3 regions of the Heyndrickxia sp. FW510-T9 genome follow, and region 3 is predicted to be linked to each of the others. Evidence: predicted binding sites of a transcription regulator. Region 3 holds the regulator's gene; each other region holds the start of a gene.
The links. Region 3 encodes LexA, which represses DNA repair genes until DNA is damaged. Its sites were predicted from a motif close to CGAACATATGTTCG; they were not measured.
Positions count from the first base shown of each region.

Region 1: the regulator LexA is predicted to act here: its motif matches at 2,526-2,539, upstream of recA (recombinase RecA).
Region 2: the regulator LexA is predicted to act here: its motif matches at 1,644-1,657, upstream of AC3WJF_RS05630 (Y-family DNA polymerase).

Region 1 is NZ_JBYSWK010000001.1:248,045-252,338, forward strand. It holds gene AC3WJF_RS01210 (helix-turn-helix domain-containing protein) at 1-223, shown strand, start outside; gene pgsA (CDP-diacylglycerol--glycerol-3-phosphate 3-phosphatidyltransferase) at 375-953, shown strand; gene AC3WJF_RS01220 (competence/damage-inducible protein A) at 1,166-2,416, shown strand; gene recA (recombinase RecA) at 2,631-3,668, shown strand; gene rny (ribonuclease Y) at 3,923-4,294, shown strand, end outside.
Region 2 is NZ_JBYSWK010000007.1:60,815-65,108, reverse strand. It holds gene AC3WJF_RS05635 (YolD-like family protein) at 1-298, opposite strand, end outside; gene AC3WJF_RS05630 (Y-family DNA polymerase) at 295-1,581, opposite strand; gene AC3WJF_RS05625 (YqzH family protein) at 1,763-1,909, shown strand; gene AC3WJF_RS05620 (FeoB-associated Cys-rich membrane protein) at 1,951-2,124, opposite strand; gene feoB (ferrous iron transport protein B) at 2,137-4,146, opposite strand; gene AC3WJF_RS05610 (FeoA family protein) at 4,143-4,294, opposite strand, start outside.
Region 3 is NZ_JBYSWK010000070.1:4,269-8,562, reverse strand. It holds gene glnA (type I glutamate--ammonia ligase) at 1-1,032, shown strand, start outside; gene AC3WJF_RS21455 (hypothetical protein) at 1,188-1,352, shown strand; gene AC3WJF_RS21450 (hypothetical protein) at 1,542-1,781, shown strand; gene lexA (transcriptional repressor LexA) at 1,841-2,461, opposite strand; gene yneA (cell division suppressor protein YneA) at 2,629-2,952, shown strand; gene AC3WJF_RS21435 (YneB family resolvase-like protein) at 2,963-3,610, shown strand; gene AC3WJF_RS21430 (DUF896 domain-containing protein) at 3,713-3,943, shown strand; gene tkt (transketolase) at 4,071-4,294, shown strand, end outside.

The DNA.
Region 1 (4,294 bases), on a different contig from region 3:
GTGGATTTTAGTTAATAATGGAAAAGGAAAAACTTATTATCAGGGTACTCTGAACAAAGGAGATAATCAATCTTTAGATTTTACACAGGAAGACCAAGCTTTTATCATAATTGGGAATGTGCCAGATACTGAAATATTAGTTAATGATCAAAAATTAGAGTATGCATCACAGTTAAATACACAAAACATTACAATTCAATTTGAGCAGTTAAAAACTGAATAGTCATCAATTGATGACTATTTTTAGGTTTAGAACTTATTGGTAAACATAGAAATAACTAGTGTGCAAGGATAGCATCCCTTGCCACTCTTGTAAAAACACAATGTGATCTTTATTTATATCTCAGACAGAACAATTTAATGGAGGAAGTACCTTGAATTTACCTAATAAAATTACACTATTACGTATATGTTTAATTCCTATTTTTATTATTATTATGGTAGCACCGTTACCATGGGGGAATGTCGAGTTATTAAATATTAGCTTACCTGCTACCCACTTAATAGGAGCTATTATTTTTATTATTGCTTCTATTACAGATTGGTTCGACGGACATCTTGCAAGAAAATATAACCTTGTTACAAATCTCGGGAAATTCCTAGATCCACTTGCAGATAAATTACTTGTTTCATCAGCGCTTATTATTTTGGTAGAAATAGGTTCTGTTCCTTCTTGGATAGTAATCGTTATCATTAGTAGAGAATTTGCTATTACAGGATTAAGGGCAATATTAGCAGGAGAAGGTGAGATAGTTGCTGCGGCTATGCCAGGGAAAATAAAAATGTGGGCGCAAACAATAGCGATTGCTGCGTTGTTGTTACATAACTTTCCGTTTGAAGCAATTCATATTCCGTTTGCTACCATTTCGTTATGGGTTGCAATGATATTTACAGTTTACTCAGGCTGGGATTATATATATAAGAACCGTTCTATTTTTACAAACTCTAAGTAAGGCTCTTTTCTTAAACATTGTAGTATTTGTAATCTTAAATCTCTAAATTATTTCATTCAGCTTTAGAATGGGTAATACTACTAAAAAAATGTCACGAAACTAATACTTATTAGAAATTAAATTAGGTTCGAAAAGCAATAGGTTAAAATCGGCTTTTGGATTTTAACAATTTATACGTATTCAACCCCAAGTAAAAAGGAGGTATTTCTTAAATGAATGCTGAAATTATTGCTGTCGGATCCGAACTTTTATTGGGACAAATCGTAAATACCAATGCTAAATTTCTTTCCACTGCATTAGCTGAACTAGGAGTAAATGTTTACTATCATACGGTAGTTGGCGATAACCCTAAAAGATTAAAGAGTGCTATTGAGATTGCAGAAAATAGAGCGGATTTAATCATTTTTACAGGTGGATTAGGACCGACGAAGGATGATCTTACGAAGGAAACTATTTCCGCACATATAGGGAAGTGCCTTGTAACTGATCAAGTTGCGCTAACTTCAATTGAAGCATATTTTCTAAAAGTGAAGCGGGAGATGACTGAAAATAATAAAAAACAAGCGTTAATTCTTGATGGAGCATTAGTGTTACCAAATAATTTTGGGATGGCACCAGGAATGTTCATCAAAAACGGATCCCATTGTTACATGCTTCTTCCTGGACCCCCATTTGAAATGGAGCCAATGTTTGATAAATATGGAAGATCAGCTATCCTTGAGCAAATGGACACAATTGAACATATTGAATCACGGGTGATGCGTTTTTTTGGAATTGGTGAAGCCCAGTTAGAGACCGAAATAGAAAGCATTATAACAAATCAATCAAATCCAACGGTTGCGCCGTATGCCTCTGATGGTGAAGTAACACTAAGGATTACTGCTAAACATAAGTCCAGATCCGAGGCAGTAAAAATGATTGATAAGACAGAACATGCAATTTGGGAGCAAGTTGGTGAATATTGTTATGGTTATGACAAAACGACACTCATGAACGAGCTTGTAAAAAGATTGCTAAGTACGGGACTTACAATAGCAAGTGCAGAAAGCCTTACAGCTGGAATGTTTTCATCGGATATGGCATCAATTTCTGGTGTTAGCTCTATTTTTAAAGGTGGGATTGTATGCTATTCCAATGAGGCGAAGCAGAAATTAGTGAATATAAAACAGGATACAATAGAAAAGCACGGATCTGTTAGTAAGGAGTGTGCAGCTGAACTTGCAGAAAATATTCGAACTTTACTAGATTCAGATATTGGAATAAGTTTCACCGGTGTTGCAGGACCAGACTCGTTAGAAGGGAAAGATCCAGGCACGATTTGGATTGGAATTTCGATTAAAAACAATCCGCCCAAAACATATTTACTAAATCTTGCTAGTAACCGGAACAGCAACAGGCTTCGTAGTGTGAAATATGGATGTTATTACTTGCTACGAGAGATAGATTTGATAATTCCAAGGTGATATTTTTTTTTATTTCAAAAAACTCATTTTAAACAAAGTTTATTAATAAAAAAAGCATTTTCTATATAGTAAATGCTTTTTTTATTGCTCTTTATAAGTGAAAAACAATCGAATAGATGTTCGATATTTTACTTGGCAAAATGCCTAAAAACAGTTATAGTAAGGATAAGGTATTAAATTAATAGAATACATGGTGAATGAGGAGGAAATATTTGTGAGCGATCGACAAGCAGCCTTAGATATGGCTCTTAAACAAATAGAGAAACAGTTTGGTAAAGGGTCTATTATGAAACTTGGTGAACAAACGGATAGAAAGATTTCTACTGTACCAAGTGGATCACTTGCTCTTGATGTTGCATTAGGTGTAGGTGGTTATCCTAGAGGACGTGTTATTGAAATTTATGGTCCAGAAAGTTCTGGTAAAACAACCGTTGCTCTTCATGCGATAGCAGAAGTACAAGCATCTGGCGGTCAAGCAGCATTTATCGACGCCGAACATGCGCTTGATCCAGTATACGCACATAAATTAGGTGTTAATATTGATGAATTGCTATTATCTCAACCTGATACTGGGGAACAGGCATTAGAAATCGCAGAAGCACTTGTACGAAGTGGTGCCATTGATATTATTGTTATCGATTCCGTTGCAGCTCTTGTACCAAAAGCAGAAATCGAAGGGGAAATGGGTGATTCCCATGTCGGTTTACAGGCTCGTTTAATGTCTCAAGCCCTACGCAAGCTATCAGGAGCTATTAATAAGTCAAAAACAATCGCAATCTTTATTAACCAAATCAGGGAAAAAGTTGGTGTGATGTTTGGAAACCCGGAAACAACTCCTGGTGGACGTGCACTAAAATTCTATTCCTCAGTTCGTCTTGAAGTTCGTCGTGCGGAACAGCTAAAACAAGGAAATGATATCGTCGGAAACAAAACTAAAATTAAAGTAGTAAAAAATAAAGTGGCTCCACCATTCCGTGTAGCTGAAGTTGATATCATGTATGGTGAGGGAATATCAAGAGAAGGCGAAATTATTGATATGGGCTCTGAGTTAGATATTGTACAAAAGAGCGGAGCTTGGTATTCGTATGACGATGAACGACTAGGGCAAGGTCGTGAAAATGCTAAGCTATTTTTGAAAGAAAATCCAAAGGTTCGCGACGAGGTAATGTTTAAAATCCGTGATCATTATAGTTTAGATGAAGAAAAAGAAGCACCAGTTGATGAATCACAAGAAGAATTTGAATTAGAATAAACGAAAAGAGCATGGCCATGGTAATAATTGGCTTTGCTCTTTTTCTTATTTATTATTCTTTGTACCATAAAATGTAATCACTTTCGGCAAACCCTTGACAATAAATATTCACAACTATAAAATTAATATGTATAATTTTTTTTAAAAATGATATTTTTTGAAGCCTAAGTGCTGTATATTGAAACCTTTGTAACAATGTTGCAGCCGACATGTTTGAGACATGATACAAGTTCATAGCAAGGGGAGGTGAAAAGATGCCACCAGTATTAGCAATCATCTCCATTTTGCTTGGCCTAATCGTTGGTGTAGTTGTTGGCTATTTTGTTCGTAAGTCTTTTGCAGAAGCGAGAATAACAGGAGCTAAAAATGCCGCAGAGCAGATTATAGAAGATGCAAAGCGTCAAGCGGAAGCCTTGAAAAAAGAGGCACTGTTAGAAGCAAAGGATGAAAATCATAAACTTCGTACTGATATTGAACGTGAACTTCGTGAACGAAGAAATGAATTGCAAAAACAAGAAAATCGATTATTGCAAAAGGAGGAGAACCTCGATCGTAAAGATGAATCACTCGATAAGCGTGAAGCAACTCTAGAAAAGAAAGAGGATTCTCTGAATCAAAGACAACAA
Region 2 (4,294 bases), on a different contig from region 3:
ATAAAATGCGATGAACTTCATCAAAATGATCTATAACCCGAAGTTCTTTGTTTATTGGGCTATAATGATGAACTTTCCCGATGATTAGTTCATAGCGATGATTATGATAATGGGTAATCGTGATATTATTACTTGTTTCCATTGCCTCTGTCAGACATTCGTTCATAAGTTCGAATTGCTGCTCATCCAGCTGCTTCTTCTGTTCATACATATTTTCTTTTTTCCAGTCCCGAAGCATTTTCACATGCTCTGGAAGCATTAAGGAATTCCATTTTTTATTCCCTCTATCACGGATCATGCTTTATGTCCCCCTACAAGTGCTGAGCGTTTTAAAGCTGTCCCAGCCTCAGTAAAAGAAATGGCTCTCAATATCGATGCAGAACCAAACTTATCTCTAATTTTATCTACTACATATCCTAAATCATGTAATTTCTCTTTATTAGGCTCAAACAAATTTAACTGCATATTTATATCATTAACAATATTGGAAAGGGTGATTGTTATTTGACGAACACTTTTGCCTGTATAAAATTTATCAAATAAGTTTAAGCATATTTGATAAATTTTCATGGTTACATTGGTCGCCTCTTCCATTGTATAGGATCGATAAAAGCCTCCTCCAAAATCAGAGTCACTGTATCCAATTCCTAAACTAATCGTTCTTCCCGATTTCTTGGAAGCACGAGCTCTGCGTGCTACTTCCTCACACATTTCCAATATTACTACTTTGATTTCATGCTCTTCCTTATAATCACGTAGTAATATTTGGCCTTTCCCAAAACTAATTTGCCCTTCTATGATTGGAGCTCCCAACTCGGATAAATCAACACCCCAAGCATGATGGTAAAGTTGGTTTCCCATAACCCCAAATTCTTTCTCCAAGAATTTCAGGTCATATTTTGCCAAAGCACCTACAGAGAAAATCCCCATTCCGTTTAGTCTTCTTTCCAACCTTCTTCCTATCCCCCACATTTCCCGTAATGGGGATACTGACCATAGTTTGCTTGGGACATCCTCATATGTCCATTCCGCTATTCCATTCTTTGCTTTTTTTGATTCCAAATCTAGTGCTAATTTTGACATAAGCATATTGGGACCAATGCCAATAGTACAGGGCAGTCCAAAGTTTTCAAGAATCTCATTCTTAATCATATGTGCAATTGTTTTCACGTCACCAAATATATTTTTCAGGCCATCCACTTTAATAAACGATTCATCCACGCTGTAGACATGAATATCTTCCATAGGTGCATACTTATTAAAAATTTTTATTAATTCTGTGGAAATTTGTAAATAAGTTGACATCTGCGCTTCCACAACGAGAATCCTGCTGTCATTAGGAATATTAAACAGCCGGGAAGATGCTGATTTAATGCCAAATTCCTTTTTTAATTTCGGAGAAGCGGCGAGAACAATACTTCCTGGTTGCTCTTTGTTCCCAACCACCGCTAAATAGCAGTCCATCGGATCTAGCCCACGCATAACAGCACTGCAACTTGCGTAAAAACTCTTCATATCGATGCATAAAATCTTATGATGTGGGAGTTTGCTGTAATCAACGGTCACTTTCTTCACCTTCATTAGGTTTATTTATTTTACACCAATTAACGAACTTATGTTCTTATTATATTCTATATTGTATTCGAATATACGTTCGATTTCAATTTATATTTTTTGGAAAATAGCTTTATTGTAATTGTTGAAAACCATGTATAATAGGATAGATTTATTTATCTTGTGAGGTTAATATGGAAAGAAATTTATTCTAAAATTAATTCAAAACTGCTTTTCTCAATATGAATATGAAAGAAATTCTTTAGAAATAAACGAGGAAGATTTAGAACATATGTATCGGGAGGTTCTAAAGGAAATAGAGGTGGACGCACTTCTAGCCTGCACGATATTGTAAACGATGTTGTTTATACATATTTGACGCAATAGAAAAACCCCTTACGAAAAGGGGTTTACTTTTTCATTTTTTAAAACGGTATTACAGGCTGATTGACAGTTATTTTTTAACGAACAATGTGCACAGGCACCTTGTTTGCTTTTTCGAACAAATTTATACAATGTAAAGGCAGCATATCCAAAAATAATGGCGCCTATAATAATACTTGCCAACATATTGACCACTCCTTACATTCCAAGAATGAGCTTTCCACCATAATAGACAATTAACGATAGTAAATATGCAATAGCAAGTGCATACACGATACTGAAAATTGTCCATTTCCATGAACCCGATTCATTTCGAATCGCAGCAACCGTCGCTAAACATGGTACATAAAGCAAAACAAATACTAAGAAGCTATAAGCTGATAAGGGTGTGAAATAATGTGACAATAACCCTTGAAGTGCTGTCGAATCCGGCGTATGGTAAATAATCCCCATCGTCGAAACAACCACTTCTTTTGCTAAAAATCCGGTGATTAAAGCTACACCAGCTTGCCACATACCAAATCCAAGCGGTGCCAAAAGAGGAGCAATCCAACCGCCAATAATCGCTAAAAAACTATGGTCCATGTCAACGCCAATGCCACCTGGTCCGAAGTAGGATAAAAGCCAAATGACAACAGAGCCACCAAAAATAAAGGTACCTGCTTTTCGAACAAAGCCTTTTCCTTTGTCCCATGTGCTTCTCCATAATGTTAAAGCGTGGGGAACACGGTAAGGAGGTAGCTCAATGACAAACATAGATGGCTCATTTTTCATTAATACTTTCGAAAAAATTTTCGATAAGACAAGTGCCACAACAATCCCCATTACATATAATGAAAAGACGATAATGGCCTGATGCTTATGGAAAAATGCTCCTACAAACAAAGCATAAATGGATAATCGCGCTGAACAAGACATTAATGGTGTTAGAAGAACCGTTAATAACCTTTCTTTCGGTTGTTCAATTGTTCTAGCAGCCATAATGCCAGGAACATTACATCCGAAGCCGATTACCATTGGGATAAATGCTTTCCCATTTAGGCCCACTCTTTCCAAGACTCGGTCCATGACAAGTGCGGCTCTAGCCATATAACCGGAATCCTCCAAGAACGAAATAAATAGGAACAAAACAAATATTTGCGGGACAAAAACGAGAACACCGCCAACTCCTGCCACTATTCCGTCCGTAACAAGAGCTTGAATAAACGAACTAGCTCCAACTGCATTTAAACCTTCATCTATCCATGTGCTTAATGGACCTGAAATAAAAGAATCTAGCAGGTCCGATAAAGGTGTACCAATCCAATCAAAGGTAACCGTAAACATAAGATACATAAAAGCTAAAAAGATTGGAATTCCAAGCCAGCGGTTCGTTACAATTTTATCAATTCGTTCTGTCCAGTTCTTCTTCTGTTCAGCTTGAGTAACGATACTATCTTGGATGATTTGTTCAATCCAAATTCTGCGCTTTTCAAAGATCAATCTTGAAGCGGATGGAAAAGTAGTACTATCTTTTACATCATGCTCTATCAAGTCAAGTAATTGTTTTAGTCTATCTTTGGCTACCCATTGTTCCAAATAAGCCCGAGCGTCTGGATTCCCATCTAACACTTGAAGTGCGAGCCAGCGAATCGGAAGTTGCAAATCTTGACCTTCTACCAAATCGATTATCTGGGCAATTCCTTTTTCAATTACTTCACTATATTGTATATTTGGAACATTATCTTTTTTATGGCGCAAGGATGTTAGTTGCTGTGTAAGCTCCCCGCACCCTTTCCCGCTTCTTGCGGTAATTGGTACAACAGGAATATCCAGTTTTTTAGATAGGACGGCTGAATCAATATGAATGCCTCTTCTTTCCGCAACATCATTCATATTTAAACCGATGATAACAGGACTCCCAAATTCAAGAAGCTGAATAGTAAGTTGTAAATTTCTTTCAAGTTGTGATGCGTCCACAATATTGATAATGTTTTCAAATTGTTCGTTTAGGAAAAATTGAATAACAACAGATTCGTCCTTTGAAAATGGATAAAGAGAATAGACTCCGGGCAAATCAATGAGATTGCCTTTTATTTCCTTCAATTTTCCTACTTTTTTCTCAACCGTTACACCGCTCCAGTTTCCAACGTACTCATAGGAGCCAGTTAGATGATTAAATAGAGATGTTTTTCCGGTGTTCGGATTTCCAACTAGAGCAGTAATCATGATTCACACTCAACCTTAATTTTTTTTGCATCGCCACGACGAATCCCAATCAATTGACCTTGGCATTCTACCATACATGGACCGCCAAATGGCATTAAACATTTTAATTTTATTGGACAACCTTCAAAAACGCCTACATGAAGCAAGC
Region 3 (4,294 bases):
ACTCCTTTTGATGGAGATCCACGAAATAACTTAAAAAGGGTCCTTAAGGAAATGGAGGAATTAGGATTTACTGACTTCAATCTTGGACCTGAACCAGAGTTTTTCTTATTCAAATTAGATCAAAAAGGTGAGCCTACACTTGAATTAAATGATAATGGTGGTTACTTTGATCTTGCCCCCACAGATTTGGGTGAAAATTGCCGTCGTGATATCGTACTTGAATTAGAAGAAATGGGATTTGAAGTAGAAGCATCGCATCATGAAGTAGCTCCTGGGCAACATGAAATTGACTTTAAGTATGCGCACGCATTAAAAGCATGTGATGATATCCAAACATTTAAGTTGGTAGTTAAAACAATTGCTCGTAAGCATGGGCTGCATGCAACATTTATGCCTAAGCCATTATTTGGAGTAGCTGGTTCTGGAATGCATTGTAACCTATCGTTGTTCAAAAAAGGTGAAAATGCTTTCTACAATAAAAAGGGTGAACTTGGATTAAGTGATGTCGCTTATCAATTTATTGCAGGTATTATCAAGCATGCAACAAACTTTACTGCCGTAACCAATCCGACTGTTAATTCATACAAACGATTAGTTCCTGGTTATGAAGCACCTTGTTATGTAGCGTGGTCTGCACAAAATCGCAGTCCTCTTATTCGAATTCCTGCTTCTCGCGGTCTAAGTACACGCGTTGAAGTACGTAGCGTAGATCCAGCAGCAAATCCATATTTGGCTATGGCAGTGTTATTAAAATCAGGCTTAGATGGCATTAAAAATAATTTAAAAGTACCAGCTCCGGTTGATCGCAATATTTATGTGATGAATAAACAAGAGCGGGAAGAAGCTGGAATTGTAGATCTTCCATCAACACTTTATCAGGCATTAGATAATTTAAAGTCGGATGAAGTAATGGTTAGTGCGCTTGGAAAGCATATTTTGGAACATTTCCTTGAGGCGAAAGAAATTGAATGGGATATGTTTAGAACGCAAGTCCACCCTTGGGAAAGAGAACAATATTTAAACATGTATTAATAGAAGAACCCCTTGATACCAGCACTATTAAGGGGATTTTTAATTGGTTAGAAAATAAAAAGATATTTGCATATATATTTTAGAACTCTTATTTGTTTTATTTACATTTTATTGCTTTAACTACAAATACTATTTTTAAAAAGGAGTGAGATTGTGTGAAATGGAATGATGAAGCGGCTCCAAATAATAATTTACCTTCTGAGGTACTTCAATCCTCCAAGTTTGTTTCTACTAAACAAAAGGATCATGCGTTTTCGGAGGAACTCTCGGACGGAGGAGAAAGGGATAAATTTATCAAAAAACAATCCATGAAGAAGTAATGAAAGCACCTATGATGGTGCTTTTTTCTTTGGATAAAAGTTGGAAATTGGTTTAAAAAAAGGATGAGATATGAAAATAATCCAATCATTTTTAAAAATATAAATAAAATATATTAAGAGAAAAGATATTCATGAAGGTAATGGGGACGAGCATAAGATATATCATTAGAAAATCGGAGGTGGTGTAAAGTGTTTGAGGTATATGATGTTGCCATTATTCCGTTAATCCTTGGTGTGGTGGAGCTGTTTAAGAGGGCGGGATTTCCTAAAAAATATTCACCGTTCATTGCTGTAATACTCGGACTCTTATTTGGAATATTTTATTTAGGCACTAATATAAAACAAGGAATTATTGTTGGTTTAATGCTTGGTTTATCTGCAAGCGGATTATATAGCGGAACAAAAAACATGACAAAAAGTGATAAATAAGTCTACTAAAAATAATTTAACCCAAAAGGATAGGATATTCCAACCTTTTGGGTTTTTATTTAATGAATTGCTTGACGATATAGTCCAATTACTTTTCCTAAAATAGTTACATTCGGTAATATAATTGGTTCCATTGTAGAATTTTCCGGCTGTAGACGAAAATAATTCTTTTCTTTAAAAAATCTTTTAACAGTGGCTTCATCTTCTTCTGTCATAGCCACAACGATGTCACCGTTATTTGCTGTTTGCTGCTGACGGACAACCACATAATCCCCGTCTAGAATACCAGCCTCAATCATACTTTCTCCAACGATTTCTAACATAAATATATTCTCGTCAGAAGGTGCTAGATGTTCCGGTAATGGGAAATAATCTTCGACATTTTCTATCGCTGTAATTGGCATTCCAGCTGTTACTTTCCCGACAAGAGGAACATTCACAATGTTTTGCTGAGGAATCGTATCATCTAAATTAAGAACTTCTATTGCTCTTGGCTTTGTGGGATCTCTACGAATTAACCCTTTACTCTCAAGCCTTGATAGGTGACCGTGTACGGTTGAACTGGAGGCTAGTCCAACTGCCTCTCCAATTTCACGAACGGATGGTGGATAGCCTTTCATTCTTACTTCCTGTTTAATGAACTCCAAAATATCTAGCTGTCTTTTTGAAAGCTTTGTCATATATAACACCTCTACAATCGAAGATTCGACTATTTATTAATTTAATTATATCATTACCTTTTTAATTATACAAACATAAGTTCGAAAAAAATGTTGACATCAAACATGCGTTCTTATTATACTTAAAACAATAAAACGAACATATATTCGAAAAAAGGGGATATCTTATGTTGAAATTATGGAAAAATTATTCATATGCTATTATTCTAGTTATTCTTTCATTATTGCTTGGACTAACAATGATCATTCAATTAGATGACCGATCCAATTCATACGAACATATTATTGTATCTGAAGGTCAATCGTTGTGGGAAATCGCAGATACATATAGAATGGAAAATGGAATGTCACAATTAGATTTCATAAAATGGGTTCAAGATGAAAATAATTTAAGCACCACAAATATTAAAGAAGGACAGACAATTGTAATACCAATAAAAATTAAAAATAAAGTTGAAAAGGTAACACAATTAGCTTCTGAAGCAAAGTAGGTAAATTAATATGAATGCAATTATTTATTGTCGAGTTAGCACTACGAAACAATCCCAGGAAACATCTTTATCTCGCCAGGAAGAAGAGTTAATTTTGGCTGCGAAAGAATGGAACTTAAAGATTGTTAATATTATCCACGATCAAGCAAGTGGGTATGATTTAGATAGGCCGGGAGTACTAGAAATGCTTGATAATATAAAAGACAAAGAGATAGAGTCGATTATTGTGCAGGATGAAACGAGAATAGGGAGAGGAAACGCCAAGATTGCTTTACTTCATTGTCTAAAAAAAGAAAATGTGAAAGTATATTGTTTAGATAATAATGGTGAACTAGAGCTTTCAGACTCAGATTCTATGGTGTTAAATATTGTGAGTATGGTCGAAGAATACCAACGCAAATTACATAACTTGAAAATTAAACGCGGGATGAAAAGAGCGGTGGCAAATGGGTATCATCCTGAAAATAATTTGGAACGGAATGGAAATGTATTAGGCAGAGAAAGAAAGAGTATTCCAATAGAAGAGATTGCGCGATTAAGAAATAATGGACTTACATTTGCGGAAATTGCTGCCACATTGCGCGGCTTTGGTTATAATGTTTCAAAAGCAACAGTACATAGAAGGTTTCAAGAGTTTTCGCAAGAAGAAAAGCTATAGTTTAAAAGAGTCCATTCTTGATAAAGGACTCTTTTTTTAGTAACATAACTCTTATTAAAGTAGGGTTGATTTATTTTCATCCTTCTAAAAAGGAGTAAATTTATGCTTTCAAAAGAAAAAATATCAAGAATAAATGAACTTGCAAAAAAGTCTAAAGAGCAGGGGTTAACTGTTGAAGAAGCGAAAGAACAGTCTAGACTTAGAAGAGAATATTTAGAGTCTTTTCGTTCATCTATGAAAAACACGATAGAGACAGTTAGAGTTTTTGATCCAAATGGAGAAGAAGTTACACCTAAAAAATTGCGAGACCTGCAAAATAAAAAGCTACATTAAGGAATATTAATGTAAACCTTTTTTAATATATTTTTAAAAATTATATGGTAATTTATTGAGTTAATATGCTAAACATAAGATAATATGTAATTGAATGTTATTTTTTTATTAGAAAGGATGCATAATTTTGTTTGATAATACAGATCAATTATCGGTAACAACTATTCGTACACTATCAATTGATGCAATCGAAAAGGCAAATTCTGGTCACCCCGGGTTACCTATGGGTGCTGCCCCAATGGCATACACTTTATGGACTCGATTTATGAATCACAACCCTAAAAATCCAAAGTGGTTCAACCGCGATCGTTTTGTTTTATCTGCTGGTCACGGTTCTATGCTTTTATATAG